DNA from 4 places in the Providencia rettgeri genome. Region 2 is predicted to be linked to each of the others. Evidence: predicted binding sites of a transcription regulator. Region 2 holds the regulator's gene; each other region holds the start of a gene.

Region 1 (8,206 bases), 790 kb from region 2:
TTTCACTACTTTGCCATTCTCAGGATTATATGGATCATCAACATCCACCCATATTGGGAAGGTTTTGATCTGCGCATTTGGCATCTGTAAGGTTAAGTTTGCGGCTTCAAACTCATTCATGATCACCAGAGATTTCACTGTGGGATCACGGAAAATAACGGCAATAGCTGAGCCGGTTTGCCTAAAGGTGTACATAAAAAAGCTCGCAAACCCCGTCAAGTGATAAAAATTATCCCCAACCGTGGCAATAAGGGCCTCAATCCCCTCTCGCTCCATAATTTCACGCGCTTTATTGGTTACGTTTTCGAGGTGTTGTTGTTTTAAAAGTGATTCTGTCTTATCCATTATCATTGTTATGTTCTCAGTCCGTCGTTCTGTATCGCTTAGTCATTTCACAATATGATGAGCAAAATAATCGATTCACCCACGCTATTGCGAGTTGAAATGAATATATCGTTTAAGGTGCAAGTTGCATATAACCAATAGTTATATATTAGTCAAAAATTAACCTTGCTAGAGACTTGAATTTTGGCGAAAAAATTAAAAGGACTACAAAAAATAGCCCTTTTACAATTAAAACCTAAGTAATTACGAGTTTTCAGCACAAGTGATGACTTTTTCAGACTCATTATTGCGAGTAAGCCATAAGGAAAGCGCTTTTAGCGAATCAGGGGTGAACTCATCGCAACGTGCGCTGATTTCTTTGGGGGTCAGCCAGCACACTTCGGCGACTTCTGACTCTTGTAAAGCAAAAGGCCCATGGCTGACACAGCTAAATAAGCCCCCCCACACGCGACAGAATTTATCTTCGAAATAAAAATGACCATGCTCCGCAAATGGTACACCGGCGATCCCCAGCTCTTCTTCTGCTTCGCGTTTCGCAGAATCCAGAATATTTTCACCTTGGGTAACGACACCACCTGCCGTGGCATCTAAAAACCCAGGGTGGAAATCTTTAGTATCGGTACGCCGTTGGACTAAAATTTTCCCCATCCCATCATGCACAACAATATACGTCGCACGATGCCGTAAATTTTCAGCACGCATTTGGCTGCGGGTTGCCTGAGCAATAACGGTATTGTCCTCATCGACAATATCGACCCATTCAACGACTTCGGTTTGTTGTTCCATCCTGTAAACCTTTTATAATTAAGCTAAAAATAGCTTATATCATAGATTGATTGCCACGACATGTTAGACAATACAACGATGCTTTTAACTCGCACTTAGTCGTCGATCCTAGCCCAATTTGCATTCGGTTGCCATCATAAATAAAGACTTCTTGCCACAATGCGAATAGCACTTTCGCCTTTTTTGCGATAACGTGAGCAAATCACACAATTTGTGCTCGCAGGTGCTATAGTTAGATCATAATACCTATCGTAACATTGTATTAGCGCTATGAATTACTTAATAGGATAGCAGCTAAATAACGGGTACAGACGACAACGCTGCGGTTTGAAATATGACGGGGATGACAATGAAAATACTCATAACAGGCGGCACAGGCCTAATCGGCACCCCTTTGGTCCAAAAGTTAGTCTCACTCGGTCATCAGGTCACCGTATTAAGCCGTTCGCCGCAAAAAGTGTATAGCCGTTTTTGTAAAGCTGTTGAATGTTGGACATCTTTAAACGATGTCAGCAACCTTAATGGCTTCGATGGGGTTATTAACCTAGCGGGGGAACCTATAGCTGAAAAACGTTGGACTGACGAACAGAAAAAACGTCTTTGTGATAGCCGTTGGCAAATCACTCAACAACTTAGTGAACTCATTGCTGCCAGTGAAACACCGCCTTCCGTCTTTTTATCGGGCTCTGCCGTAGGCTACTATGGTGATCAAGGGCAAATTGTTGTCACCGAAGATGAACAGCCACACGACGAATTTACCCATCAATTAGCCCAACATTGGGAAGCGCTTGCTGAAAATGCAGCTTCAGAAAAAACTCGCGTATGTTTATTACGCACAGGGTTGGTGCTATCCCCCAATGGTGGGGTATTGGGTAAAATTTTGCCCATTTTCAACATGGGAGCTGGTGGTCCAATCGGTCATGGCAAACAATATATGCCTTGGATACATATCAACGATATGGTCAATGCTATTTACTTTTTACTGACTAAACCAACACTTTCCGGCCCTTTCAACATGACGGCGCCTTATCCTGTGCATAATGACCAGTTTGCGGCTATCTTAGGGGATGTACTCAACCGCCCGTCTTTTGTCCGCACGCCAGCCTTTGTTATTAAAGCCATTTTAGGCGAGTCCGCGACCTTAGTGTTAGGCGGGCAACAAGCCATACCTAAGCGTTTAGAGGAAGCTGGCTTTGAGTTCGAATTTATTGAGTTAAAAATCGCCTTAGAGGATTTGCTTATTACGCCAAAAGAGGTCATTTAGGGCTCTGAGATTGGTACTAAAATAGCGCTTCTGTAAATCGCCTTACGTTATAGATATGCGTACATGCCCGCCAACTAACTGATAAGATCATTTAGCCCCTTGCCAGCGGTTAAAGAGATCTTGCTCAAGTTCAATATCAAATTGGTCGAGAACACGGTTCACCGTTTGATTGACAATATCTTGAATAGTATGAGGTTGATGATAAAACGCTGGCATAGGTGGCATAATCACTGCCCCCATTTCAGCGGCTTGCACCATTAACTTCAAATGCCCTATATGCAATGGGGTTTCGCGCACACCAAGGACTAGCTTTTTCCCTTCTTTGAGTACAACGTCGGCGGCTCTGGTGACTAATGTATCCGTATAACTGTGGACAATACCCGACAGGGTTTTCATTGTACAAGGCATAATCACCATGCCTGCGGTGCGAAATGAACCGGATGAAATGGCGGCTGCAATATCACGGCTATCGTAGTTATGATCAGCAAGCTGCTGCACATCTTTCACGCTATATTGTGTTTCTAACGCGAGTGTTTGGCGGGCGGCTGCACTCATCACTAAATGGGTTTCAACCTGTTTGATAGGTTTGAGTACCTCAAGCAACCTGACGCCATAAATTGCCCCACTTGCCCCAGTTAACCCAATGATCAGTTTTTTCATTTTTCTGCCCAATCCACAATAATTTTTCAGATTATATACTAAATTACACGCAGTTGTTCGCCCCTACCCGAATAATCAACATTCTGGGGATGTTAGCTCGCCACAAACACGTATGGAAATACTATCGCAGGAACAATCTCTAAATAATTTGGGCTATAGCTAGACGGCAAGCAAAGTCACTCTTGGGGCGTAAAAAACTTCGTGACTAGGGCTAATTTGTGCAGCCAACACCACAACAGCCTAAAAGACGCCCAACCTAATCCTCTATAGATTTTAGGTTGTCGCTAGGCGGCAAGCAAAGTCACTCTTGAGGCGTAAAAAACTTCGTGACTAGGGCGAATTTGTGAAGCCAACACCACAACAGCCTAAAAAGACGCCAATCTAATCCTCTAAAGATTTTAGGTTGTCGCTAGGCGGCAAGCAAAGCCAGCCCAAGGAGCAGACAAGAATATGTGACTTAGGGAACTGAGAGCAGCCAACACCACGACAGCCTAAAAGACGCCCAACCCAATCCTCTAAAGATTTTAGGTTGTCGCTAGACGGCAAGCAAAGCCAGCCCAAGGAGCAGACAAGAATATATGACTTAGGGAACTGAGCGCAGCCAACACCGCGACAGCCTAAAAGACGCCAATCTAATCCTCTAAAGATTTTAGGTTGTCACTAGACGGCAAGCAAAGTCACTCTTGGGGCGTAAAAACCTTCGTGACTAGGGCGAATTTGTGAAACCAACACCACAACAGCCTAAAAGACGCCCAACCTAATCCTCTAAAGATTTTAGGTTGTCGCTAGGTGGCAAGCAAAGCCAGCCCAAGGAGCAGACAAGAATATGTGACTTAGGGAACTGAGCGCAGCCAACACCGCGACAGCCTAAAAAGACGCCAATCTAATCCTCTAAAGATTTTAGGTTGTCGCTAGGCGGCAAGCAAAGCCAGCCCAAGGAGCATACAAAAGTATGTGACTTGGGTGGCTGAGCGCAGCCAACACCGCGACAGCCTAAAAGATGACGAGGATTTAGCCACAATCCCAATTATACACCACCCGACTAAAATCCCTTTTCTTCAAATCTTCTGGATGGATAAAGAAATTCCCTACGCCTATGTCTCCCCAGAGTATTCCCACCTCGTAATCACTATTTATTTGTAGGAGTAACTCATATTGCTGAATATCTTCTTCATACTCTCTGGGATCGGATTGGGTGAAGAATGGATAACCACCGATACAGTGTGCCCCTGACTCGAAAGCCTCACTGTACGGTTCAACCCATTCATCGTAAAAATCTTCCCCTGCAAACTGGTCTTCGTAGTCATACAGGTTATCAACACCTAATATTTTTTGTCCAAATTGGTAGTCATCAATACTGATATATTGCTCTGAGGGCGTAAATTCGATAGCACATACTTGGTCAATAGGGGTGTAATAGTCATCAGAATGGGCAGCAATCACAGCGGAAAAGTCTTGCGTTAATTGAGATGCGTCTTCAATAACATTTTCGTGATAAATGACACGAAAATCCTCTTGCTTTTGTCTATCTTCGAAATCAGCACCGTACAGATCATCACCACCGATGAAAAATTGTAATATCCCTTTTTCTGGGTAGTTTTCCAGTTTAGGCATTTGTGCAAAATTGATTTGTGCGAGCAGCTTTAACGGTATTCCTTCGCTATTGGTTGGGTAAGAGGCATTCAAAGGCAAATATGGCATTCCCCCGATGCGACTTTCCCACCAAACGTACTCTTCAACAGGGGTTAAAGTCATTTCAACACGGGATTTTTTCGTTGCTTTGATTTTATCAATAAAGGGTTTTATTACATCAGGAAGGGAATCGAAGTCCACCATATCTCGCTCCAAATAGGCAATCAGTTTCCTCTAGCCTACTCGAATTACGGGAATTTTAAATCAGATATAACTGTAACTTATGCTTTTATTTCAAATGATAGTTAACCAAATACCACGAGTTTTTAAATCCATTGAGTTACCGCGGGGCGGTCAATCAAGCTATCCCAAGACGCATACAAACGTATGAGACTTGGGTAGCGAAATGAAGCCAACAACAGTGTTGGTCCAAACTATGCCGAAAATTTAGCCTTCGTTATAGATTTCGAGATCTTCAACGTCACTCTTATCTTTTAACTTCAACTCATCATCTTTTCGCAAGTTTTCCAGATAATCTAAATAACTTTGGTCAATATCTTTGGTGACATAAATACCATCAAAGACGGAGCATTCGAACTCGCTAATTTCTGGATTTTCTTCACGAACAGCATCAACTAAGTCCGTTAAATCTTGGAAAATCAGCCCATCCGCACCGATGAGCTTACGAATTTCATCCACTTCACGACCGTGAGCAATTAATTCGTTTGCATTTGGCATATCAATACCATAGACGTTCGGGAAGCGTACTTCGGGTGCTGCTGAAGCGAAATAGACATTCTTCGCCCCTGCTTCGCGAGCAAGCTCAACAATTTGCTCTGAAGTTGTACCACGAACAATAGAATCATCAATTAATAACACATTCTTGTCACGGAATTCAGCGCGGTTTGCATTCAGTTTACGGCGTACGGATTTACGACGTTCTTGCTGACCAGGCATGATAAAAGTACGACCGACATAACGGTTTTTAACAAAACCTTGGCGGTACGGTTTATTCAAGATATGGGCGATTTCTAACGCAATATCACAAGAGGTTTCAGGGATAGGGATCACCACATCAATATTGAGATCTTCCCACTCACGTGCAATTTTGGCACCTAACTTTTGCCCCATTCGCAGCCTTGCGTTATACACCGACACTTTGTCGATAAAGGAATCTTGACGCGCAAAATAGACATATTCAAAGATACAGGGTGTCAACTGCGGATGTTCAGAACATTGGCGCGTAAACAATTGACCTTTTTCGGTGACATACACTGCTTCACCCGGTGCTACATCACGTAAAAACTCAAAACCTAAGGTATCAAGAGCGACACTTTCGGAGGCGACCATATACTCATGTTTGCCATTTTCTGCGATACGACGCCCCAGCACTAACGGGCGAATACCATGCGGATCGCGAAACGCGAGCATGCCATGACCGATAATCAATGCAACACATGCGTAGGCACCTCGCAGCTTTTTATGCATCGCAGCGACAGCGCTGAATATGTTATCTGGCTCTAGGGGAAAATGGTCGAATCTGTCCAGTTCATACGCCAGCACATTGAGTAAAATTTCAGAGTCCGAAGTCGTATTGACATGGCGACGTGCTGTTTCAAACAAACTCCGAGTAAGTTCGTGTGCGTTTGTCAGATTACCATTATGAGCAAGTGTGATACCGAACGGTGAGTTTACATAAAAAGGCTGCGCTTCCGAAGCGCTGGAGCTGCCTGCGGTTGGATAACGGACATGCCCTAACCCCATGCAGCCTTGTAACCGAAGCATATGACGTGTTTCAAATACATCTTTCACAAGACCATTTGCTTTGCGTAAACGAATATTATTTTTGCCATCAATGGTGGCAATACCTGCTGCATCTTGCCCACGGTGCTGAAGCACTGTTAAAGCATCATAAATTGATTGGTTAACTGGTGTAACACCAGCGATCCCGACAATACCGCACATTTGGTCTTTCCTCATCAGCCAGACGGAGAGATATTCTCCGGTAGGAAACTTGACGCATTTTGTAGGTAGTCAAAAAACCACCTGATAATATGACTAAACTGTGGAATAAATTCGGAACGCTGCCAATCCTCACTTTGAGGAAGCGGTGTAAAGGTATCGAGAAAAAACAGCAAGGCCGATACAATCAACACACCACGCAGTGCACCGAAGCAAATCCCCAGAACACGATCTGTGCCTGATAACCCCGTTTTTTGCACTAAAGAACTAATCACGTAATTCACGACTGCCCCCACAATTAATGTGGCAATAAACAATGCCGCGATGGCGATGCCATTTCGTACCAGTACATCCTCAAAGCGGGTAAAGTAATCCGCTAAATAAGGGTAAAATGTACTTGCGACAAAAAAAGCACAGCCCCATGTCACTAGTGATAGTGCCTCACGCACAAAACCACGGATCAAGCTAACCAGTGCCGAGAAGCCAATAATGGCGATAATTGCGTAATCTATCCAGACCATATTTCATCCAAAATTTGCACTCACGACATCAGCGAGGTGCATTCTAACAGAAAACGAAAACGTTTGCGTAACCATTTTTCTATCAAATTAAAAAAAATAGCGGCGAAAACAAAAAATCATAATCGCCGCAGTAAGTTACTAAATCCCCTTACCTTTTAGGGATTATTGGATCGATTTATTAAGGTTTAAATGTTTGAATTATCCCTTTAGTTCCTGTAATCGCATTCAGTTCGGGAAGCGCGGATTCTAGCTTCTGCCTTGACGCTTCAGGCCCGACATAAATACGTGTCAATTTATTGTTCACTGGCTTCGCTGGGACCGTATACACCTGGTAACCTGATAACCGCAGCTTCGCCACAATCTCTTCAACCTTATTTGCATTGTTTAAGGCGATGACCTGGACAACAAACGCTTTGCCTTGAGGCTCAGATTTAACCTCTGGCTTCGGTTCTGGTTTCGGCTGTGGTTTTGGCTCGGGCTTCGGTTCCGGTTTTGGTTCCGGTTTCGGCTCAGGTTTAATTGGCTCAACCGTCACAGGCACATTTGTCGAAGCCGATGAATTTGTCGCTGCTTGTTCATTTTGCTGCTGGGTTATTGCCTCTGATAACATAGCCTCAGACGCACCTTCCGAAGGAACACTCGCCGAATTATGCGCTAACGGAGCAATAGCTTCGATATCTTCTTCATCGCCCGGTTTAGGGATAATAGGAATGGCTGCAAATTCGTTTTCATTATATTTCTTATCGCCATCAAGAAGCGCAGGAAGCACAATGACCCCTGCGGCAACCAGTACAATGACGCCGGCAAGACGATTTTGAAATTTACTAGCCACCAGCACTATCCTTTTTGGTTTTCTAATAACATCATGACATGAGCGACAGTATGGAATGACCCACACACCACGATCACATCCTGTTCTTGCGCATCAACACAGGCTTGTTGCCATGCTTTTTCTACGCTATCAAATACATTAGCTTGCTGTATATGCTGACTTAACTGAGTAACATCAGCCCCTCTAAATTCAGTCAAAGGTGCA
Region 2 (8,206 bases):
GGGCACTGGTAAACTGGAAATTCGTAGAAGAAAACTTAGCATAATATTAATACGTTTTCTAAATAGAGTAAGGGCGAGTGAATACTCGCCCTCAGACTGCTGACAAACATAACATGTTTGGCGGCAGGTTGGATAGGTTTTGAAAATAAACAAGGAAAATCAATATATTGATTTTCACCTGATAACACAAAGTGGGAAAAACCACGCTTTTATCCCACTTTGTCAACAACATAAGGGCGAGTGAATACTCGCCCTTATGCAATTCATCCGATGAAGATGAAACTATAACTAGAAGATATGTGCACCAATAAAGATAATCATCACCAGTGTACCCAGTGCAGCTAGAATTCCATACTTAAAATCTGTATCCATGAGTTCCTCTCATCCTAACAAAATTGAGCCAATAATAACCGTACAAACAGTAAGGCTATTAAGTATACACATCCAAAAAAGCAAAACCAGTGTCTATATCACATGTTATAACATCAATTATTTCTTTCGTTTTTGCGCTAGATCAGACAAAATCGACAACAAATCGCTAAATTATTGCCAGCAAAGGATCTATGCATCAATATGCAGGTAATTTTTTAACTAGAATTCTTAGAGAGACCTATAGTTGGTCAGGAGTTTTATTCCCCCATGGCAACGATTAAAGATGTGGCAAAACGCGCTGGCGTCTCCACCACGACCGTATCCCATGTTATTAATAAAACGCGCTTTGTGGCTGATGACACTAAAGCGGCAGTTTGGGCTGCAATCAAAGCGCTCAATTATTCACCTAGTGCGGTTGCCCGTAGTTTAAAAGTAAATCACACCAAATCGATTGGTTTGCTGGCAACATCCAGCGAGGCACCTTATTTTGCTGAGGTTATTGAGTCCGTTGAAAATAGCTGCTATGAAAAAGGCTACACACTGATCCTCTGTAACTCTCACAATAATTTAGGTAAACAAAAAGCCTACTTACAGATGTTGGCACAAAAACGTGTCGATGGCCTATTGGTGATGTGTTCCGAATATCCAGACACACTCATTGGCATGCTTGAAGATTACCGCAATATTCCTATGGTTGTGATGGATTGGGGAACATCCCGAGGGGATTTCACTGATAGCATCATTGATAACTCCTTCCACGGTGGTTACCTCGCAGGACGTTATCTGATTGATAGAGGTCATCGTGATATTGGCGTGATCCCAGGTTCCCTTGAGCGAAATACAGGGATCGGCCGTTTAACTGGTTTCCAAAAAGCCATGGAAGAAGCTAAAATTACCTTAAAGAAAGAGTGGATTGTCCAAGGGGATTTTGAGCCTGAGTCAGGTTATAAAGCGATGATGCAGATTTTAAGCCACAAACAGCGCCCTACCGCCGTTTTTTGTGGTGGTGATATTATGGCTATGGGCGCAATTTGTGCTGCTGATGAAATGGGCTTACGTGTTCCACAAGATATATCAATCATTGGCTACGACAATGTACGAAATGCGCGTTATTTCACCCCTGCATTGACAACAATCCACCAGCCTAAAGAACGTTTGGGGCAAATGGCGTTCGCAATGTTACTAGACCGCATCGTGAATAAACGCGAAGACGCTCAAACTATCGAAGTTCATCCTCGCCTTGTTGAGCGCCGTTCGGTCGCTGATGGGCCATTTATCGACTATCGTCGCTAATTGAGGTTGTTGACAAAGTGGGATAAAAACACGGTTTTTCCCACTTTGTATTATTAGGTGAAAATCAACACATTAACTTGCAAAACCAATCTAACCTATCGCCAAACAGCTTGTGTTTATCCACGTCTGAATAATCGACCATCGTCGATTGCGAAGCTTAAATGGATAACCATTCCGCATTGAGTGTTTCACTATCACCAAGATAATCCAATAACCAACTTAGCGCGGGAGAGGTGTTTTTTTCTACCCACGTTAAACAGCATGGACTTGATGGAAATGGCTGCGCCAATGTCAACTCCACCAATTTACCTTCTGCACATAGAGGCGCAGCCCGATGCTCGGGCACCATACCCACACAAAGTCCATTCGCTAAACACGCCAACCCATTTTCCCAATAGGGAACCACTAAACGTCGTTGGTTATCTAACGCCCAAGTATCACGTTTGGGTAAGCTACGGGAAGTATCTTCTAAGCAGAGGCTTGGGTACTCTCGCATTTGATCATCCGTCAAATTATGGCCTATTTTTGCTAAAGGATGATCTGGGCTTGCAACACACATCCATGACATAAACCCCATATCACGAAAGCTGTATCGCTCGCCAATCGGTGAAGCGCGGGTTGCCCCAATAGCGACATCTACCCGCCCATCGGCTAATGCATCCCAAACACCATTAAACACCTCGGAATGTATATACAATTCGATATCAGGAAAGTGTCGATAAAAATCGAGAATAAGTTGCTCAGTCCGCTGTGGCTTAACAATACAGTCAACCGCAATGCTAAACTGCCCTCGCCAACCATTCGCCGCTTGCTGGCATTGATGACGTGTCTGTGTCATTTTTTTGATAACAGAACGGCTTTCTTTAATAAAAATAAGTCCAGCCTCGGTTAAGACGACATCTCGATGCCGACGCTCAAACAAGGGAACCGCTAACCATTCTTCAACTTGTTTAACCGTATAGCTGATTGCTGAAGGCACGCGGTGCAACTCATCTGCGGCACCACTAAAACTCCCCGTCCGAGCAACCGCATCAATCACTTCTAGTGCATGAGCTGACCACATAGTATCTCCTTTCAAATATTTTGATAGCAAGATCCAAATATTACCGTTTCACAATACAAAAAAATAGCCTATACAATGGCGTCACCGTTAACATTTTTTTAATATCAAATAAGTAAATAATTATGACGACTGTGAAAAAAAACTCCCCTGGGTTTATGATTTACCTTGCCGGATTAAGTATGTTGGGGTTTTTAGCCATTGATATGTACCTGCCTGCTTTTGGTGCAATGCAAACCTCTTTGCACACAACAGAAGGGGCTATCAGTGCTTCTCTCAGTATCTTTTTAGCGGGCTTTGCATTTGCTCAACTTCTTTGGGGACCGCTTTCAGATAAATTGGGCCGCAAACCCGTATTAATTGTTGGCCTAACTCTCTTTATTGTGAGCAGTTTAGCTATCTTTTGGGTCACAACAGCGACACAATTGTTAACTTTGCGTTTTTTACAAGCTGTTGGCGTATGCTCCGCTGCCGTTTTATGGCAAGCTCTTGTAATTGACCGTTATGATGAAGCTAACACGCAAAAAGTTTTCGCCTCAATTATGCCATTGGTCGCGCTCTCTCCTGCTCTTGCCCCTTTATTAGGCGCATGGGTGCTTGAGCACCAAACTTGGGAAGTTATCTTTTTAATTTTAATGGCTGTCGGCGTTTTATTACTGCTACCGACATGTTTCCTCAAAAATGTTTCTGTTAAAAAACACGAAGATGATAGCCAGCCTCAAACCAAAATCTCATTTGCTAAATTGCTCAGTTCCCCTATTTTCAGTGGTAACGTGTTAATTTATGCTTCTTGCAGTGCTGGTTTTTTTGCTTGGTTAACAGGCTCACCTTTTATTCTACGCAATATGGGCTTTAACCCTGCGGATATTGGATTGAGCTATATTCCTCAAACGCTCGCATTCATCGTGGGTGGTTATGGTTGCCGTCTTGTTTTAGCCAAAATACGTGCTGAAACCTTGTTCCCTCTGCTATTAATTGGCTATGGGGTCAGCATGTCTCTCTTATTCGTCATGGCAATTTATACCACACCGTCATTAACCATGATTTTAATTCCATTTTGCTTTATGGCGGCCATGAACGGCGCATCATATCCGATAGCAGTTTCAAAAGCCTTAAACGCATTCCCAACTGCAAGTGGTAAAGCGGCAGCCTTACAAAATGCCTTACAACTCGGGTTATGCTTCTTAGCAAGTTTATTGGTTTCTGCTTTAACCTTTGACCCACTGCTTGCAACAACAGGGGTTATGGCATTTACCATTCTCCCAATGACAATCGGTTATTTTATGCAGCGTTGCGCAGTCAAATCTGAAAAGGCACTACAGCAGGCTGATTGCCAAGCAAATTAATATTATTATATTGTTAGTCTAAGAACCATGTCGCTAGCTACGGCATGGTTTCTATTATCTCACCTACCCGTTTCCTTTTGACCTTTTCTCACGGTAAAAATCAGCAGAATGGCTCCCCCTTAATACTAATAACACGCATGTTCTGTGCTGCTGTTACATTCAGTAATAGGGATGTATTGACTTAAAAATACGATTTAATACATTATCCATTGACTACTATCCGCTAATTAAAGCGCATTACACTACCAAAAAGAGATTTTATTTTTTTTTCTTCTAATACTCTTGCTTTAAATGGTTATTTTTCTTGTCAAAAAACGCTATCATTACTATATCTAATAATGAGTGCTCAAGTATGATGTTGAAACAATATTATCCACCCGATGAACTAAAAGACTTTGTGAGTTCAATTTTGATTATCAAAGAGTTCACCAGTGCGATTAAAATTTTCCCAGGAACAGGCGCTGAAATTTGGGTTTCATCGGATCCCATATGCATGTCTGCGGACGGGCACAGCGTCACAAATCCGTTTCAACTTATCATACCGAGAGTCAATACGTTTACCGCCAATCCAAACCAGACAAAAACCATGGTATTGCGTATTCGCCACGACGCATTACGTTTTTTATTACCACAACGTACATTTAATTATACCGATAGACCCATCGCCTTGGGGGAAATTTGGCAAGATAATTGGTTTGAAGCGCTCGCGAGTTCATCCTTTAAAGAATTATTAGATTGCTTTATACAAACAAAAGCAAGCAAAAAACCCCATTTTACCGATGAAATTATCGAATTACTCTATCGTAATCCGACAAAAAAAATCACAGAAATAGCCGATGAGACAGGTTTACATCTGCGCGTCATTCAAAAAGAGTTTCTAAAAGAGTACGGTATTACACCAAAACGCTACCAGATCAATTGCCGTTTAGAACATGTTTTAAAAAGTATGGTGATAGAGCAAGATACTTATCGTTGGTTTGAAACGGGCTATTATGATCAATCTCATTTCTACCGAGATTTCAAAAGATACTTTACTATGACCCCGTCGGCCTTTTTAAAATCAGATTATTCGCTTTTTTACAATACAAAAACCAAGTACCCATTAAGATAGTTCTTAATACATAAGGAGAACGGAATGAGTATTGTTGTGTATGCCCAAATTACAACTGAAAGAACGGATGGGTATTTAACGAGAGAAATCGTTCGTGACTTAGCAAGACTAAGTCGCCGTGAGAAAGGATGCATTCAATATGATCTTATGGCTAAAGAAAATGGCTATATTGTTTTCGAAGAGTGGGAAAACACTCAGGCATTAGAGATGCATAAAAACAGTCCACATTTCAGGCGCTTAGTTGAAGCTATTGAACGTGATAATGCCAGTTTTTCTGTTAATTTAAGTGAAAAATAGCCGAAAAAAATAGAAGGTTTTAATCAAATTGGCTGTTTTAACAGCCAGTGGCGTTATTGATTTGATATTTCTAATAATGTTGCTGTTGATTATCCTTTTAGCCCCCTACCAACTTAAATTTTACTTTTTATTCAGGCTATAGCACCAACCTAGTGCTATAGCCTGATTATTGTCTAATTGATATTGCCTGTTACTTACTTGCCCTGTGCCTCTTCGACAACGTCGTTCCCTTGTTGTAAAAGTTTTTCTTGTTCTTTTTGATTCAGCACTCGCTCAACGGTATCTACGATCGCTTGAGTTTGTGGGTCTATCTCAATATTCACTTTATCCCCTAAGCGCTTTTGGCCTAGCGTAGTTCTTTCTAACGTTTCAGGGATTAAGTGCACACAGAAACGGTTATTGATGACATCACCAACGGTAAGGCTAATACCGTCAATAGCCACAAACCCTTTATGCAAAATATATTTCATCAAGGTTTTATCATAAATAGATAGCCAAATTTGATGATTATCCTCAGACGTGAAAATTTTACTGATTTCAGCAGTTGTCATGATGTGACCGGACACCACATGACCACCTATTTCATCACCATATTTTGCAGCACGTTCAATATTGACAACGTCACCTTCATGCAAGTCACCCAGGTTCGTCAGGCGCAATGTTTCTTTAATCAAATCAAAGCTAACTCTTTCACCATCAATTTTAGTGACGGTTAAACAGCAACCATTATGGGCAACAGAGGCACCCGTTTCTAAACCAACCAGTAATTCAGGGGTGAATTTCATGACATGAGTACGAAAATTTGCTCTTTCCGTAATTTCAATAATTGGCGCAGTCGCTTGAACAATACCTGTAAACATAATGACTCTCTGTGTCGTGAATGAATTAACTCAGTTTACCTAAGTTTTTTTTGAGATCTATCTTATTTGAGTGGTCAGTAACAGACGCTTTAACTCCCCGTAATCAAATAGACTAAGTAACAAAAGTGCTCTTTCATTAATAAGCAGAATATCTTTATTGGAATACCGGGGCAAACAAGATAGAATGAAGGGTTTTAACAACACTTTGATTTACGACTAAATCATTTATTTTTCTCGTTTTTTCTTCTTCATTATTTTTATTATAAAGGTGTATGCGTGCAGAAATATTTTACAGAAGCGCGTAGCTTGTTGGCTCTCGGGATCCCTATCGTTTTAGCTCAATTTTCACAAACCGCCATGGGATTTGTCGATACCGTTATGGCAGGTAGTGTCAGCGAAATCGAGATGTCCGCAGTTGCAGTTGGTTTTTCCATCTGGCTGCCAGCTATTCTCTTTGGTCAGGGGCTACTAATGGCCTTGACACCTATCGTTGCTCAAATGAATGGCTCAGGTCGCCGTAATTTAATTGGCGATCAAATTCAGCAAGGTCTATGGTTAGCCCTATTTTTAGCCTTAGGTATTATGTGTTTGCTTTATAATAGCAAGCTAATTATCAGCAACATGCCACACATTGATCCCGAACTTGCCGATAAATCGGTACGTTTCTTACATGCCATTATGTGGGGGGCTCCAGGGTATTTATTCTACCAAGTATACCGTAGTCAATGTGAAGGACTTTCAAAAACCAAACCGGGGATGGTTATCGGTTTTCTGGGCTTAATGGTTAATATCCCCATTAACTATATTTTTATCTATGGTCATTTCGGTGCCCCTGCGCTTGGTGGTGTCGGTTGTGGCGTTGCCACAGCATCCGTGTATTGGGCCATGTGTATGATGATGAGATGGTATGTGAGGCGTGCTTCCGCACAGCGCGATATTCGCCCTACTGTTCCTTTTACATCGCCAAACCCATTGATTTTAAAACGTATTATTGTGTTAGGAACACCTATTGGCTTAGCGCTATTCTTTGAGGTCACGTTATTTGCTGTTGTCGCACTGCTAGTTGCACCATTAGGTGTCGTTGCCGTTGCGGGTCACCAAGTTGCGCTGAACTTTAGTTCAGTGATGTTTATGTTCCCATTATCATTGGGGATCGCCGCAACAATTCGTGTAGGTTATAACTTAGGTCAACAATCCACTGATGCGGCTAAAGTGTCTTCTTATACTGGTCTTGCTGTTGGCTTAATGATCGCAACAGTGACCGCGATTTTTACCGCTGTTTTTCGCGAACCTATCGCAATGATGTATAATAAGAACCCTGAAGTGGTTGTTTTATCAACAAGTTTAATGCTATATGCCGCTATCTATCAATTATCAGATTCAGTGCAAGTAATTGGCGCAGGTATTTTGCGGGGCTATAAAGATACCCGTTCAATCTTCTTTATAACATTCACTGCATATTGGTTATTAGGTTTACCAACAGGCTATATTTTAGCCCTGACTGACTATATTGCACCTGCAATGGGACCAAAAGGTTTCTGGATAGGCTTTATTGTTGGGTTAAGTGCTGCTGCGGTTGGTATGGCAACACGAATTATGTGGATCCATAAACAACCTGAGCAAGTTGTGTTATTGCGTTCAACACGCTAGTCGTCGGTTTTTTAAGCAATTTATTGTGGGGGAAGATGTATTTCGCACCAGATAGTTTTAAATACGAGCAAACTGTCGCGAAATTACATTTTCCCCTTGCCAGATTCACAGCATAACGTTAATATTCGTCCCCGTTGTCAGTTAGAAGTTTTCAATGCGTCCGTAGCTCAGTTGGTTAGAGCACCACCTTGACATGGTGGGGGTCGGTAGTTCGAGT
Region 3 (8,206 bases), 2.1 Mb from region 2:
TGATGGGACATGAGAAAACGGGGATTTCACAAACAGCACTTGCGCTGGCAGATAAGCACATCATCATTCCAATGGCAGGTATGGTTCAATCGTTGAATGTTTCTGTCGCCTCTGCCTTAATATTATATGAAGCGCAAAGGCAACGGCAGCTAGCAGGAATGTACGACCGTAAACACAGCATTTTATCTGTACAAGAACAGCAAGAGTGGCTATTTGAAGGGGGTTACCCTGTGTTAGCCGAAGTGGCTAAGCGCAAAGGATTATCACGCCCATTTATCAACTCACAAGGGCAAATTGAAGCCACTGATGATTGGTGGGCGCAAATGCAGCTAACCGAAAAAATGAAAAGACAACAATTTGGTTAATGAAAAGGAACTAACATGAGTCATAGGTTACTTGATACCATTTCACTGACCGCACTGCACGGAGTTGGTGCAAGCCAGTCAGAAAAAATGCGTAAAATCGGTTTGAACACCGTTCAAGACCTACTTCTTCATTTTCCACTTCGTTACGAAGACCATACCCGCTTATATCAAATCAAAGATTTGCTCCCCGGAACCACTGCAACTATCACAGGCGAAGTACTCCAAACAAAAGTGGTTTTCGGTCGAAAACGTATGATGACCTGCCTGATAACTGATGGGACAGGCAACCTAACACTGCGCTTTTTTAACTTTTCGGCAGCGATGAAAAACAGCTTAGCGGAAGGCCGACAAGTGACCGCATACGGTGAAATTCGCCGTGGCAATACAGGCCCTGAGATTATTCACCCTGAATATAAAGTATCACAAGATACTGCCAGTATTGCGTTACAAGAAAACCTGACCCCTGTTTATCCCACCACCGAAGGGGTTCGTCAAGCTACGTTGCGTAAAATAATAGATCAAGCGCTTGTCATGCTTGATAACGGTAAAATTCAAGAACTACTCCCTGAAGAGCTTAGCCGAGGCATGATCAGCCTCCCAGATGCGATACGGCTACTTCATAACCCGCCCCCAAATGTTGCACTCAGTGAGTTAGAAAAAGGCCATCACCCAGCACAAAAACGCTTAATACTTGAAGAGTTACTGGCTCACCACTTAAGTATGTTAGCCATCCGTGCTGGTAATGAACGTTTATATGCACAGCGGCTAACCCCGAGTGGCCAACTCAAATCACGGTTACTTGCGCAGCTCCCTTTCTCACCCACTAATGCACAAAACCGTGTTGTGGCGGAAATTGAGAGTGATCTTGCTAAAGACGCGCCAATGATGCGCTTAATTCAAGGGGATGTGGGATCAGGAAAAACCCTTGTTGCCGCATTAGCCGCAATATGTGCCATCGAAAATGGTAAACAAGTCGCCTTAATGGCACCGACTGAAATTTTAGCGGAACAACATGCAAATACCTTTAAACAATGGTTTGAGCCTTTAGGTATCAATGTTGGCTGGCTGGCTGGCAAGCAAAAAGGGAAAGCCCGTGAGCAACAGCAAGAAGCGATTGCAAACGGTGAGGTATCTATGGTGGTTGGTACCCATGCTATTTTCCAAGAACAAGTGAAGTTCAATGCCTTAGGTTTAGTGATTATTGATGAGCAACACCGTTTTGGCGTTCACCAGCGCCTCGCTCTGCGTGAAAAAGGGGAGCAGCAAGGTTTCCACCCTCACCAACTTATTATGACCGCTACGCCAATTCCACGCACATTGGCGATGACTGCCTATGCCGATTTAGACACTTCCGTTATTGATGAGCTCCCACCGGGACGAACGCCGATAACCACTGTTGCCATTCCAGATACACGCCGCAGTGATATTATTGAACGCGTAAGACAAGCTTGCGTAGAGGAAGGCCGCCAAGCTTATTGGGTATGCACACTCATCGAAGACTCCGAGTTATTAGAAGCCCAAGCGGCTGAAGTGACGAGCGAAGAGTTGGCACTTGCACTTCCCGAACTTAAAGTCGGTCTAGTCCATGGTCGAATGAAACCCGCAGAAAAGCAAAGTATTATGGCAGCGTTTAAAAACAATGAAATTCAATTGCTCGTGGCAACCACCGTTATTGAAGTCGGGGTTGATGTGCCAAATGCCAGTTTGATGATTATTGATAACCCCGAACGTTTGGGCCTTGCTCAACTACATCAGTTAAGAGGACGAGTCGGTCGTGGGGCTATTGCGTCCCATTGTGTCCTTTTATATAAAACCCCTCTCACACATACCGCCAAACAACGTTTGCAAGTTCTGCGAGACAGCAATGATGGTTTTGTTATTGCCCAAAAGGACCTTGAGATCCGCGGTCCGGGGGAGTTATTAGGCACAAAACAAACAGGGAATGCCGAATTTAAAGTCGCTGATTTACTCCGTGATCAGTATATGTTGCCAGAAGTGCAACGCCTTGCCCGCCATATCCAACAACACTATCCGGATAACGCCCAACAAATTATTGAACGCTGGCTCCCTGAGCGCGAACAATATAGTCACGCTTAAAAAACACATCCGTTAAAACGAAAATTGCCGTGAACTTGTCACGGCAACACCTGTTTTACTATCAACTATTAGAATATAAATTATCCCGTAATTGTTGGGAAAACGGGGAGCATCAAATACAATTTAATGACAATGGCATTCACAATATCAATAAAGAATGCCCCCACCATTGGCACAACTAAGAATGCTAAGTGAGATGGCCCCAATCTATCTGTCACCGCTTGCATGTTTGCAATCGCTGTTGGTGTCGCTCCTAGACCAAAACCACAGTGACCCGCCGCTAAAATAGCTGCATCGTAGTTTTTACCCATTATTCGGAAGGTAACAAAGATAGCATATCCTGCCATCACGCACGCTTGTACCGCAAGGATAACAATCATTGGGATGGCTAACGATGCTAACTCCCATAATTTTAGGCTCATTAATGCCATGGCTAAAAACAGTGACAAACTGACATTACCTAATACGGAAACCGCTCGGTCAAACACCCGATAAAAGCCCAGTATGGATAAGCCATTACTGAGGATCACGCCGACAAAAAGAACGCAAACAAATTTCGGTAAAGCAAAAATCGTTTCCGATAATAACGCAGAAAGGTAGTTACCGATAAGTAAACAAATAGCAATAAGCGCAATAGTTTCAATCAAAACCATTGATGTGATCATGCGACCTGACTGTGGTTTTTCAAACGCGGTTGGAACGTCTTTATCGTCGTCCAAAGTACCTGGAGTAGGAATATTTCGCGTTAGGTAACGTGCAACAGGGCCACCAATCAAGCCACCAAGGACTAATCCAAATGTTGCACATGCCATGGCCACTTCGGTTGCACTTTTGAAGCCGTAACTTTCAGAGAAAATTTTCCCCCATGCAGCACCAGTACCATGACCACCCGATAATGTGATTGAACCAGCAAGTAACCCCATTAATGGGTCTAGTCCTAGCAGTTCAGCAAGAGCTATCCCCACCGTGTTCTGGACAAGCAATAAGCCGACAACCACAAAAATAAAAATAAACAGAGCCTTACCACCTGCTTTCAAACTCGCAAGGTTAGCATTTAAGCCAATGGTCGCAAAAAATGCCAACATCATAGGTTCTTGCAGTGATAGGTCAAAAGATAAGCTCCAATCAAACAGTTGCTTCAGCAAAAGCAGACTAAAAGCGACTAACAACCCGCCAGCAACTGGCTCAGGGATTGTGTATTTTTCTAAAAAAGGAACGGTTTTAACGAGTTTCCGCCCAAGCAGTAATACTAATGTAGCTGCTACCAAAGTCCCGTAGACATCGAGATGATACATTTACGTACCTCGTCTGTTGTTAAAATTATTAAATATTAGTAAGACGTTAATATCTTCCTTAAAACGCCAAAAACAGGTGAACAGATTAGAAAAAAAAACTGTTATAAATACAAGTTAAAAGATATAAAAATGTGATGAGCTTAATTTAACTGTTACAAAATATTTTTAACGCAAACGATTGCTTTTTAAATTTATCGCTTTACAATGCGTTTTTTGTTGGTGGGAAATTAAGGTAATGAATACAGCAACGTCTGAAAAACAAAATACAGAATCAACCATAAACACTCAGAGCGAATTGATCTATAAATTAGAAGATAGACCGCCGCTTCCCCAGGCACTGTTCGCGGCTGGGCAGCATCTTCTTGCGATGTTTGTTGCTGTTATCACTCCTGCAATGCTGATCTGCCAAGCCCTCGGGTTACCAGCACACGATACCCAACGCATTATTAGCATGTCCCTGTTTGCCTCTGGTATTGCCTCGTTAATTCAAATTAGAGCATGGGGGCCTATTGGCTCAGGTTTACTGTCTATTCAAGGAACCAGTTTCAACTTTGTTGCACCTTTAATCATGGGAGGTGTTGCACTGAAACAAGGCGGCGCAGATATTCCGTCAATGATGGCCGCATTATTTGGCACGCTGTTAGTCGCCGCGCTTACTGAAGTCATTTTATCCCGCTTCTTGCATCTGGCTCGTCGCGTCATCACCCCTCTAGTATCTGGCGTTGTTGTGATGATCATAGGCCTATCACTGATCCAAGTCGGTCTCACCTCAATTGGTGGCGGTTATGGCGCAATTAGTGATAATACGTTTGGTTCCCCTGATTATTTGATATTGGCGGGGATAGTTCTCACAGTCATTATTTTACTCAATCGTCAAAAAAATCCCTACCTACGAGTTGCTTCTCTGGTGATTGCTATGGCTGTGGGCTACCTTTCTGCCTGGTGGATGGATATGTTGCCAAATGCTCAACCAACTGAGCCAAATCAATCCATTATTACTGTGCCTGAACCTTTTTACTATGGATTATCATTTGATTGGAACCTGTTGATCCCTCTGATTTTAATCTTTATGGTGACCTCTTTGGAAACCATTGGTGATATCACTGCAACTTCCGATGTTTCTGAGCAACCTGTTCGCGGTCCACTGTATATGAAACGCATTAAGGGTGGCGTATTAGCAAATGGTTTGAATTCAATGGTTTCTGCCGTCTTTAATACTTTCCCCAATTCTTGTTTCGGTCAGAACAACGGGGTTATTCAATTAACGGGTGTTGCCAGCCGCTATGTGGGTTATATCGTCGCATTGATGCTTGTTTTACTGGGACTGTTCCCTGCGGTTGCAGGATTTGTGCAACAAATTCCTGAACCTGTTCTTGGTGGTGCTACAATTGTGATGTTTGGTACCATTGCGGCATCCGGTGTTCGTATTGTTTCCCGCGAACCACTAAACCGCCGAGCGATTATGATCATCGCGTTATCCCTCGCCGTTGGAATGGGGGTTTCCCAACAGCCATTAATTCTGCAATTTGCCCCTGATTGGTTGAAAACTTTGTTTTCTTCGGGTATTGCCGCAGGTGGATTAACCGCAATTGTACTGAATTTAGTTTTCCCTCTCGAAAAATAATCTTCTATCTAAACCGTCAGAGTTGAATATTCTGGCGGTTCTTCTGTATGCTATCCTTAAGTTGCCACGATATTAAACCTGTTAACTCACAAATTTGAGGAGCAGCAAACTGTGAAATGGTTAATCAAATTTACCGCCTACGCACTTTTACTTCTGCTGCTGCTATTTATTGCTGCTTATATTGGCTTGCAAACTCGCTGGGGTGCAGCCTATTCCAGCCAATTTCTTAGCAAATTTACCCCCTACGATATCCATGTCGGGATCATGGGGCATGAATTTTCCAATCCTGGCGAATTCATCTTTCAGGATGTAACATTAACTTCACAAAACAAAGCGTTATCCTTAGATGCACGCCAAATTGTGGTTGATGTGAATTGGCGCAATATTTTCAGTGGTACTGCTATTCGCCGCTTCGTCATCACACAAGGCGAGCTTTCAGCCACAATCTCACCTGAATCCCCCCCTCTTCCCATTTCTGCGGATATCCTACAATTTGAAAATAGCCAACTAACGCTAAAACAGGGGGATGACACCATTTTTGCCACTGGTTTTACTGGGGGGATCACCCCGTGGAAACCGAGTATTGATCATCCTTTTGGATATGGCGATTTTCGCTTTACCACCAACCAATTAAAAATCAATCAATTGTCATTCAAAAATGTCGCTCTGACTGGGAAGTTGCAAGAACAAGTTACTGAAATCAGCAAAGCCAGTGCATACCTGAACAACGGCTATATTGCAGGTGAAGGTAAAGTGTTTGCTGATGGCTCAATCACCATTGATTCTCTGGCAATGAATAAAGTCGGTTGGGAAAATGAGGTAGGTTTCGATGCATTATTTGATGCAATTAACAGTGATAAAACTATTCAAATCAAAAATCTTGAGCTGACCAATGTCGATATTCAAGGAAAAGATTGGGCGCTATCAGGGCTGAGTACTGAAATCGATCAGCTCGGCTTTGTCAGAGGCAGTTGGACAAGCCCCAAAAGTAAAATCAGCTTCAATGTTGATCAGTTAGTCATGAAAGATCAACAACTCAGTACGCTAATCGGTGACTTGAATATTGATGGAGACAAGCTAAATATCAATAAATTATCCGGTTACTACAATAAAGGTGTGTTTAATTTAAGTGGCGCTTGGCAACGTAATGACCAGATCCTCACCATTAACGAAGGTAAATTAGGTGGCATTTTATATACTCTACCAGAAACATGGCTCACCTTTTTTGCCGAACCCGCACCTTCGTGGTTATCTGGCTTATCCATCAAAAAATTCACTGTCTCTCAATCGCTGTTGATGAACATCCAGCCAGAGTTTCCGTTCGAATTTACGGCACTGAGTGCCAATATCGAAGGTATTGACCTTATCAAGCAAAAACAGTGGGGGATTTGGAGTGGTAAGGCGACATTCAATGCAGATAGCGGCACAATTAATCAAGTTTTAGTCCGCCGCCCATTCTTAGAAGTTCGTCAAAGTGGAAAGTCTTCCGCAGCCGCCAGTTTGACCGTCAGTACCGAAAGAGGTATCAGTAAAATTGGTGTATTAGTGAAGCAAGAGCCGAAAAAAATGCCGTTTCTATTGCGAGCTTCAGGGTCGAATATTGATTTAATCGATTTAAATCAATGGGGATGGTCGGGTTTTCCCGCACAAGTTATTGGGGATTTTGATGCGACATTGCAAGGGGACTTCCTTGCACCTTCATTTGTAAAAAGCTTAAATGGCGAACTCATGGCAGTCCCCCTTCAAGGTAAACGCCTATACCGCACGGTAGCCAAAGGCGTCGTGACCTCTTCGATAGAAACACCAGAAGAAACACAAAATATGCAAACAACGCCTACGCCACAAGACATTATATCAGAAGCGACACAAGCTCCCGTCTTAGTCCCCCAATAATCAAAAAGGCAGGTCACTTGACCTGCCCTCTTAATATTATTGAGTCCGTAATATTCTGTACTACTTTGTTTTCTCCACAGGCAACACCATATAGACACCACTAAAAATCGCACCAACTTGGTTATTGGGATTACTGACTTCCACTTTCAGTTTAACCCGAGCTCGACTCCCCCGCGCTAAGCGATCAAGATCACCACTCATGTTTGCTAAATCGGCAATCGCTGTCGGCCTGCCACTAACAGGCTTACCGTAACGGATATTCGCATCCACTAACACGATATCACCACCAAGCTGGTGTTCTTGCATTAACAACCAAATCAATCCCCAGCCAGTTAATGTGGCTAATGAAAATTGGCTACCTGCAAAAATGGTTTCATGGGGGTTTTGATTGCCGGCTTCTGGCATCGTTGTAATAAAACGGGTTCCCGTATATTGTTCGATGCGCACCCCCATTTTTTCGCTTAATGGAATATATTTATGCCACGCCTGTTGCAATTCACCACACCAATCGGGACGATGCAAAATTTGGTCTAGGGTTTCAATTGGCTTGATCATTAAATAATGACGCACTGGCGTTTTAAGCTGCCCAGCCACTTGCCCTCGGTTTTCAAAACCCATCTTATTAAAGAAAGGAACCGCCTCTTCGCGCACACTGGAAACAATTCGTTTTACGCCTTCTTGCCGCGCAACCGATTCCAGCGCCATAATAATCAGTTTGCCCAGCCCTTTACCTTGCATTGCAGGATCGACTGCGAGAAAACGAATTGCGCCTTCGTTATCGGCATTAATATATAAACGACCTATCGCCAAAATGCGGTTTTTATCATCCACAACCATTTGATGGTGGGCGGTTAGATCATAACCATCTTTTTCAGAGCCAAGGGGTTGATTGAACGGTTTTCGCAACATTTCCCAACGAAAGTGGTAGTAAG
Region 4 (8,206 bases), 2.0 Mb from region 2:
ATTATCAATATGGTTATTTTGATTTCAGGCATTGCTTTGTTATATCGATATTTCTTTGTCCTCTAATTAAATATTTGCCTTAAAACGTCACTTTATTTTATAAAGATAAATAGCGGAATATAGGTGACATGCTACAATCACCGCTGACATTATTAGGTTCTTTGATAATGCGGCGGTTTTTTATATTATTAATAATTAATTTTGTGGAGTTAAAGTCTAATTCTTTAATTGAGAGTTTAGATAAATATCAAAATGAGCTCTGATAATCAGTGTTTACAAAATTTTCGACATTCTCCTTCATTTGCTATTTTTACGATCACCACCAGTATTGCTGTTATCGGTATCGTCATTGGGTTAAGCATTCCAATGGTGGCATTGAGATTAAATAACTATGGTGTGAATGAACTTACTATCGGCATTATTTCCGCGGCTCCGGCTTTAGGGATGTTTCTTATTGCCCCTGTTGTTCAGCGTATTGTGCAATGGTCAGGCAAGCGAAAGGCGATGTTAATCGCCACCATCATTTCAGGCATTAGCTTATTACCGTTATTAAGCACACTACCACTTTGGTTGTTATTTCCTTTGCGGTTAATAACAGGGCTAGCCAGTGGTGTGATGATTTGCTTAGGTGAAACGTGGATTAACGAATTATCGCCTGAAAATAAACGAGGTCGGATCCTCGCAATCTACACCACCGTGTTCACGGTAAGCCAGTTACTCGGGCCTTCTTTTATCGCTTATTATGGCGTAGAAGATAAATCTCCTCTGCTTATTTGTACTCTGATCCACCTGATTTCGGTTGTGTTATTTATTTTAATGGATCAAAAAGTGGGCGACCGAATTGCTGCTACCGCAGAAAAATCAAATTTCTCCATTATTCAATTTGTGAAAGTTGCACCAGGGATCTGTGGGGGAATTCTATTTTTTGCCTTTTTTGATGGCACTATTTTATCCATGTTCCCAATCTACGGAATGGGAATGGGGCATACTGAAGCTGTGGCTGCATTAATGATTAGCGCGATTTTAGCGGGTGATGCAATTATGCAATTGCCTTTTGGTTGGCTTGCTGATCATATGAACCGAGAAAAGCTCTATCGAATTTGTGGTGTTGTGACGCTAGCTGCCAGCATATTGTTGCCATTGACGATCACACAGCCCTATTTAATTTGGGGGTTATTGTTTGTATTAGGGGCAACCGCAGGGGCAATTTATACCATTGCATTAGTGCAAATTGGGCAATATTTTAAAGGAAATGAATTGATTATTGCCAATGCGGCAGCGGCGATGCTGTGGGGGATTGGTAATTTATCTGGACCACTATTTGCCGGAATGGCCACCTCCATTTCACCCTCAGGCTTACCTGTTTTGCTGATCTTATCCTCTGCGACTTTTTTGTGGTTTACCCGCGAAAAATACAGTGCCCAAGCCGTTGAACAGGCGACACATTGATCTTTAATGGGGGACGGGTGTCAACAGCACACCCGTTACACGCTATTCAGCCACTTTATAAACCACTAAATTCTCACGGTATTCATCTGGTCTATGATTATGCCAAAAGAGAGTCATGCCTTGTGGGGCGGGCTTGACTTCTTTTGATAACACAATCAACCAGCGGCAATGCTGAGGCTTTTCGAACCTGTCTTGCCGTTGATGCAAGATCCCTGTGTAATAGTACAACATTGGCGCTTCAGACTCGCCGATATTATCAGAAGCCATGCAATCGCTATCTGTAAATTGCCCAGATAAATGCTGCTCTAAATCGACAAACACCCCTTCGAAACCTTTGGTGTAATCAACCCAGCCTAAAAATAGCGTTAAAGTGATCCCCCAGACAGCACATAAACCCAAAGCCCAGTTTTTCATCAACTGAAAGGCAGGGGAGAAGTTCGGAATAATTCGGTTGCGTAAGAACCAAACGAGGGTGATCAGTAGCCCACTGAAAAAAGCCAAGGTGGAAAAGGGCATCTGGTAACTCATAGGGAGCCAACGGCTAAATAGCGTTAACCATTCTTGTTGGTGATTTGTTAGGGTGATGAAATAACTGATCCACAGAAACACCACCAATAATGACCAAAACAGTGCGGAGAAACGTGAAACCCCATTTAGTATCTTTTCAGGGATTGCCAACAGTACAGGGGTACCAATAATGGCCATCGGTGCGATAAAAGGAAGAAGGTACAACGCGCGACCAGAAGCCGAAATTTGCAAAAAAACGATACCTAATAGCGGGAATAACGTGAGTAAATAGCTATTAGCATTAACTAAGCGTTTGATTGGGTGACGCAAAAAATAAGCCACTGCTAACAAACCTGATGGCAGGGCAAACAATGAAACGGCAGCAGGAATGCGTGTTAAATTCGCTTTTGCGCCTAGCTTTTCAACAGAAAAACCAAAAAAGCGACCTATATTATTTTCCCAAAACCAAACTATAAATAAATCAGGATGTTGTAAGTAAAGCTGAATTGGCCAAGGGAGGATAGCAAGAAGAGCGACGAGCCCAGCGGCAAAACTGTACAGCCAAAATTGCTTTGTGCGGCATTGAGTTAAAAATACAGGAGCGAGCAAGAGGCAAATCCAAAGGACACCAGGAATAAAGACGCCTTTAGAGAGCATTGTCACCACGGTTCCTATACAGAGCCAAACGGCAGACATCCTCATTTTTTGTTGCAAAATCAACCCTAATAACCCATAAAGCCCAATTGTCGCCCCTGCGGTTAAGGCGACATCGGTAAACATATCATGGCTGTGGCGGATAAGCCCCGGCGCACTGACATACAGTGCAAATGCAACCCAAATGCGGATATCGGTAAAATCTTTCGCGACAAAAAAGCGGCGGGCTAATAAAACAAAAAATGAAAAATTAACCACTGAAAAAAATAGGCTGGCGGTTCGAGCCGCATCGTAAAGTGGCATAATCCCTGAAAATAAGTGGGATGTTATCGTAGCAACCCAATAATAAAGCGGGGGTTTTTCCATAAAAGGTTCACCCGCATTGGTTGGAACTAGCCACTGCCCCGTTTCGTACATGGTTTGAATAATACCAAAACTGTAATTTTCATCTTGCTTCCATGGGCTATGACCATAGATACCCGGAAGTAAATAGAGGGCAAGGAAACCGATAAAAAGTAGTAAAACACCTCTTTGTAACGTGATGGATGGTGTATTTGTATTTGGCATATTTATTTAAAACTATAGTTCGTTAGGATAAAAATAAAATAATAACTGTGGTTAATAGTAATTAACCTAATATATTAAGAAATAATATCCAATTAGCGACAAATATGGATATTTTGTTAATAAATAATATTATTAGCTAATTTGCGTTTCATCTATTTTACCATGAATTAATAATGAGTTAGCGAAACCTTTTGTAAGCAAATATTCGGTGATTATACCAAAGAAAATAATCACGCTATCTAAACAAAGCTTATATGAAAATTAATTAGTGGTTTTTACGTGCTGTTATTTCTAATAAAAGGAGAAAAAATAAATAATAACGCGCAGAATTGATTTTATTATTAGGTATTTTATTCTATTTTTGTGGTGAAAAAATGAGCTAGATGTGGGTAAAAAACTAAAAACACTTGATCATTTGCCCGTTTTCGAATGATAATTGCTCCCCTCACAATACGCCTTACTCTTATTTTTAAGCCAAACGATTGCGCCACTGTTTTGATTGAGGTTTTTCTCTCAGTCAATTTAGTTTTTATCAAAACGTAATCGTTTACGTCAGCGGATGTGTGATAAAGCCAGTTAGGTGAGCACATAAGCTTACTGGCTTTTAGAATGTTCGTTTACCATTAACAGCAGAGGTACACCATGTCAGGCCAACCGGCTTCATCCAACTGCAAATTGGATTCATTTTTTAAGATCACCGCTCGAGGCTCTTCCGTTCGCCGTGAAATCATTGCAGGGTTAACCACATTCTTAGCGATGGTCTACTCTGTTATTGTTGTGCCTGGTATGTTGGGGCAGGCTGGTTTTCCACCTACTGCTGTGTTTATTGCTACCTGCTTAGTGGCGGGGTTTGGCTCCTTACTAATGGGATTATGGGCGAATTTGCCGATGGCAATTGGCTGTGCCATTTCACTCACCGCGTTTACCGCATTTAGCTTAGTATTAGGCCAACAAATTAGTATTCCTGTTGCATTAGGGGCGGTATTCCTGATGGGGTGCTTGTTTACTATTATTTCTGTGACAGGCATTCGTAGCTGGATTTTACGGAATATGCCAATGGGGATCGCTCATGGCACAGGGATTGGTATCGGTCTGTTTTTATTATTGATCGCGGCAAATGGTGTCGGTTTGGTGATAAAAAATCCAAATGCAGGCTTACCTGTAGCTTTAGGTGAATTTACCTCTTTCCCTGTTTTAATGTCATTAGCGGGTCTTGCGGTTATTTTCGGCTTGGAAAAGCGCCGTGTACCGGGTGGCGTGTTATTGGTGATTATTGCTATTTCAATTATTGGTTTAATTTTTGACCCAGCCGTGAAATATCAAGGTTTCTTTAAGTTACCGTCATTAGGTGATGAAGGTCTTTCTCTGGTGTTCAACATGGACATTATGGGCGCATTACAACCAATGGTTTTGCCGAGCTTGTTGGCGTTAGTGATGACCGCCGTATTTGATGCGACGGGGACGATCCGTGCAGTTGCTGGACAAGCCAACTTATTAGATAAAGACGGGCAAATTATTGATGGTGGAAAAGCGTTAACCGCTGACTCCGTAAGCAGCATTTTTGCGGGGGCGATTGGTGCTTCACCTGCGGCGGTTTATATTGAATCTGCTGCTGGGACTGCCGCAGGCGGTCGTACAGGTTTAACTGCTGTTGTTGTCGGTGTGTTATTTCTGTTGATCTTGTTTTTATCGCCGTTGTCATACTTAGTGCCTGCTTATGCGACCGCGCCAGCCCTGATGTACGTTGGGTTATTAATGTTAAGCAATGTCTCGAAATTGAATTTTGATGATTTTGTTGATTCAATGTCGGGTCTATTGTGTGCGGTGTTTATTGTCCTGACGTGTAATATCGTAACGGGTATTATGCTTGGCTTCGCAGCCTTAGTCATTGGTCGCATTTGCGCAGGTGAATGGCGTAAATTGAATATCGGAACCGTTGTGATTGCAGTACTTTTGGTGGCGTTTTATGCTACCGATTTGGCAATTTAAAGTTAATTATATCAACAAGGCGGGGGTTGTTACCGCCTTGTAACGCATTATTTCGATTAATCGCAAAGTATAAATTTTTTTCCCATAGAACGGGTAGCTAGGGATAGAATAGATACAAGGTGATGATCAAGTGGATGGGCTATTTTTCACTTGTAAGCGCTTATTTGTCATAATCGAAGTCTGGACGGTGCTATCTCTTACTATGCGGCGGCAGGCAAATTTGGATTCTGGTCGTTTGGTTAATCAGTAAGGGCAACATGGAAATTTTCTTTACCATACTTATTTTGATTTTAGCCGTCTCTGTTTCAGGGGTTGCCGCTAAAATTCTTCCTATCCGTATTCCGCTTCCACTTATTCAAATCGCTATTGGTGCATTGCTGGCTTGGCCACAATTTGGCTTACATGTGACCTTTGATCCCGAACTGTTTATGGTTCTGCTGATCCCGCCTTTGCTGTTTGTTGATGGCTGGAAAACACCCACCCGTGAATTTTTCCAAAATGGGCGGGAGATTTTTATTCTTGTACTGGTGTTGGTACTAGTCACTGTGATTGGTATTGGCTACTTAATTTACTGGTTAATGCCGGGTATTCCACTGATTGCCGCATTTGCCCTTGCTGCGGTGCTTTCGCCAACGGATGCGGTTGCGTTATCTTCCATCGTAGGGAAAGGGCGTATTCCTAAACGGATGATGAGTGTCCTCGAAGGTGAAGCATTAATGAATGATGCTTCAGGTCTGGTGGCATTAAAATTCGCTGTCGCAATTGCTATGGGCACCATGGTGTTTAGTACATCAGGGGTAACCATTGAATTTTTCAAAGTCGCCGTGGGGGGATTATTGGCAGGGATTATTGTGACTTGGTTGTACAGTAAATCCTTGCGCTTAATGAGTCGCTGGAGTGGTGATGATCCTGCGACGCAAATTGTTTTTATGCTACTTCTGCCATTCGCTTCATATATGATTGCAGAACACATTGGTTTTTCAGGTATCTTAGCCGCAGTCGCTGCGGGGATGACTATCACTAAATCTGGCGTGATCCGCAATGCGCCATTGGCGATGCGTCTGCGTGCAGATAGTGTTTGGTCGATGTTGGAGTTTGTATTTAACGGTTTAGTCTTCATCATGTTAGGACTGCAATTGCCGGGGATCTGGAAAACTTCAGTCATTCAAGCAGATCTCGATCCAAGTGTTGAAACATGGATGCTGTTTGCCGCTGTTGCCATTATTTACTTTGCCTTATTATTGCTGCGTTTTTGTTGGCTATGGCTGATGAAAAGATTTAGCCGTTTGTTTTTAAAGAAAAAACCGTTGCAATTTGCTAACTATACTGTGCGTGAACTGTGGCTGGCTTCTTTTGCGGGAGTTCGCGGGGCAATTACTTTAGCCGGTGTACTCTCTATTCCACTGTTTTTAACCGATGGCTCACCATTCCCTGCTCGTTATCAATTGGTGTTTATCGCAGCAGGGGTCATTTTGTTCTCCATTTTTGCAGGGGTCATTGCACTGCCATTATTATTACGTAATTTTAAAGTGAGTGACAAAGAAGCGGATGCTAACGAAATTCGTATGGCGAAGGCCAAAATGGCGGAAGTGGCGATTGTCAGTTTAAATAAAATGGAAGAGCGTTTATCTGCGGATGTGGACGAAAAGCTCGACTCAGAAGATATCAGCGAGGTTGCCTCTCGCGTTACGGGGTATCTGAGACGCCGCACAGCAGAGCAAGATGAAATGGAACATAACTTGCAAATTGAAGACCTTGAGCGTCGTTTCCGTTTGACTGCGCTGCGTGCTGAGCGTGGTGAGCTTTATCACTTACGTGCCACGAAAAAAATCAGTAATGAGACGCTGCAATCTTTGTTGATTGACTTAGATTTATTAGAAGCGGTGCTGATTGAAAAAGAGCATTAATATGAAAAACCGAGTATTCTACTCAACATTCTTTAGCTTGAGATAAAGTATAGTCTTATGTGGTTACTCGTTATCACGACGCTGCTTTGGGCAGCGTCTTTTAGTTTGATTGGTGAATATTTAGCAGGTCAAGTCGATAGCTGGTTCTCTGTGCTGGTGCGTGTTGGCCTTGCCTCACTGGTATTCCTACCTTTTCTTCGCTGGCGTCGCTTTAGTGCTAAAGTGATTTCACTATACATGTTAGTGGGCGCTTGCCAGCTTGGGATCATGTATCTATTTGTTTTTCATGCATATCAATACCTTACAGTGGCGGAATTTTTACTATTCACGGTATTAACGCCGCTGTATGTCACGTTAGTTTATGATTTATTAGAGGGGCAGCCACTGCGTAAAGGGTATTTATTTAGCTCATTACTGGCGGTGATCGGCGCAGCAATTATTCGCTATGACCATCTGAGCGGCTCCTTCTGGCTAGGGCTTATGCTTGTACAGTTAGCCAATATCTTTTTTGCTATCGGGCAGGTGGGATATAAGCGTTTGATGGAGGTATATCCGATCCCTCAACATCAAGCTTTTTCATGGTTCTACCTTGGCGCAACGCTCATTGCGTTTATCGGCTGGTTATTGTTTGGTAATAAGTCCATGATGCCAACGACAAATCTCCAATGGGGTGTGTTGCTGTGGCTTGGTATCGCTGCATCGGGTATTGGTTATTTTATGTGGAATTATGGGGCGACAAAAGTGGATGCTGGAACCCTTGCTATCATGAATAACATGATGGTTCCAGCAGGTCTATTAGTGAATTTCGCCATTTGGCAGCAACATCCTAATTGGTTGAGCTTTACCATTGGATCGAGCTTAATAATTGCTTCTCTTTGGGTGCATAAGCGCTGGATACTTTCGCGGGCTTCACATAAGAAAGGTTCTCCACCGCGTGATCTGTCGCAGTCTCAGTAAAGGCTTCGATCGCTGGCTGGCGTTGCTCTCCTTCACGGCATGCAGCGTACAGTCGGCTCCATAAACCGCTTCCTAACGTCTTGGTCTTAATTAATCCTTGTTTTTCAAAGGAGTCTACTGCCCAATGAGGTAATGCAGCAATACCCATTTTGGCTGCGACCATTTGGATTAAAATT

What was found. The regulator PurR, encoded in region 2, represses purine synthesis genes. The targets are predictions, from matches to a motif close to CANGCAAACGTTTGCNTG.
Region 1: cvpA (colicin V production protein) is a predicted target of PurR. The motif match lies at 7,223-7,240, and genes of this name have one in related genera.
Region 3: gltS (sodium/glutamate symporter) is a predicted target of PurR. The motif match lies at 3,925-3,942, and genes of this name have one in related genera.
Region 4: AB6N04_RS19180 (NCS2 family permease) is a predicted target of PurR. The motif match lies at 3,649-3,666, and genes of this name have one in related genera.

The regions. Positions count from the first base shown of each region.
Region 1 is NZ_CP163512.1:1,037,519-1,045,724, reverse strand. It holds gene AB6N04_RS04730 (M24 family metallopeptidase) at 1-351, opposite strand, end outside; gene yfcD (NUDIX hydrolase YfcD) at 589-1,131, opposite strand; gene AB6N04_RS04720 (TIGR01777 family oxidoreductase) at 1,481-2,395, shown strand; gene AB6N04_RS04715 (UbiX family flavin prenyltransferase) at 2,483-3,055, opposite strand; gene AB6N04_RS04710 (YwqG family protein) at 4,067-4,891, opposite strand; gene purF (amidophosphoribosyltransferase) at 5,135-6,652, opposite strand; gene cvpA (colicin V production protein) at 6,667-7,170, opposite strand; gene dedD (cell division protein DedD) at 7,349-8,002, opposite strand; gene folC (bifunctional tetrahydrofolate synthase/dihydrofolate synthase) at 8,008-8,206, opposite strand, start outside.
Region 2 is NZ_CP163512.1:1,831,599-1,839,804, forward strand. It holds gene sodB (superoxide dismutase [Fe]) at 1-44, shown strand, start outside; gene purR (HTH-type transcriptional repressor PurR) at 640-1,665, shown strand; gene punR (DNA-binding transcriptional activator PunR) at 1,823-2,728, opposite strand; gene punC (purine nucleoside transporter PunC) at 2,851-4,071, shown strand; gene AB6N04_RS08330 (helix-turn-helix transcriptional regulator) at 4,424-5,182, shown strand; gene AB6N04_RS08335 (putative quinol monooxygenase) at 5,207-5,479, shown strand; gene AB6N04_RS08340 (riboflavin synthase subunit alpha) at 5,674-6,339, opposite strand; gene AB6N04_RS08345 (MATE family efflux transporter) at 6,616-7,989, shown strand; tRNA gene AB6N04_RS08350 (tRNA-Val) at 8,146-8,206, shown strand, end outside.
Region 3 is NZ_CP163512.1:3,901,421-3,909,626, reverse strand. It holds gene trmH (tRNA (guanosine(18)-2'-O)-methyltransferase TrmH) at 1-365, shown strand, start outside; gene recG (ATP-dependent DNA helicase RecG) at 381-2,462, shown strand; gene gltS (sodium/glutamate symporter) at 2,543-3,757, opposite strand; gene AB6N04_RS17950 (uracil-xanthine permease family protein) at 3,993-5,381, shown strand; gene AB6N04_RS17945 (AsmA family protein) at 5,493-7,274, shown strand; gene fabY (fatty acid biosynthesis protein FabY) at 7,335-8,206, opposite strand, start outside.
Region 4 is NZ_CP163512.1:4,198,027-4,206,232, forward strand. It holds gene AB6N04_RS19165 (sulfite exporter TauE/SafE family protein) at 1-66, shown strand, start outside; gene AB6N04_RS19170 (MFS transporter) at 253-1,449, shown strand; gene AB6N04_RS19175 (ArnT family glycosyltransferase) at 1,492-3,177, opposite strand; gene AB6N04_RS19180 (NCS2 family permease) at 3,820-5,166, shown strand; gene AB6N04_RS19185 (Na+/H+ antiporter) at 5,424-7,073, shown strand; gene AB6N04_RS19190 (carboxylate/amino acid/amine transporter) at 7,131-8,030, shown strand; gene metR (HTH-type transcriptional regulator MetR) at 7,915-8,206, opposite strand, start outside.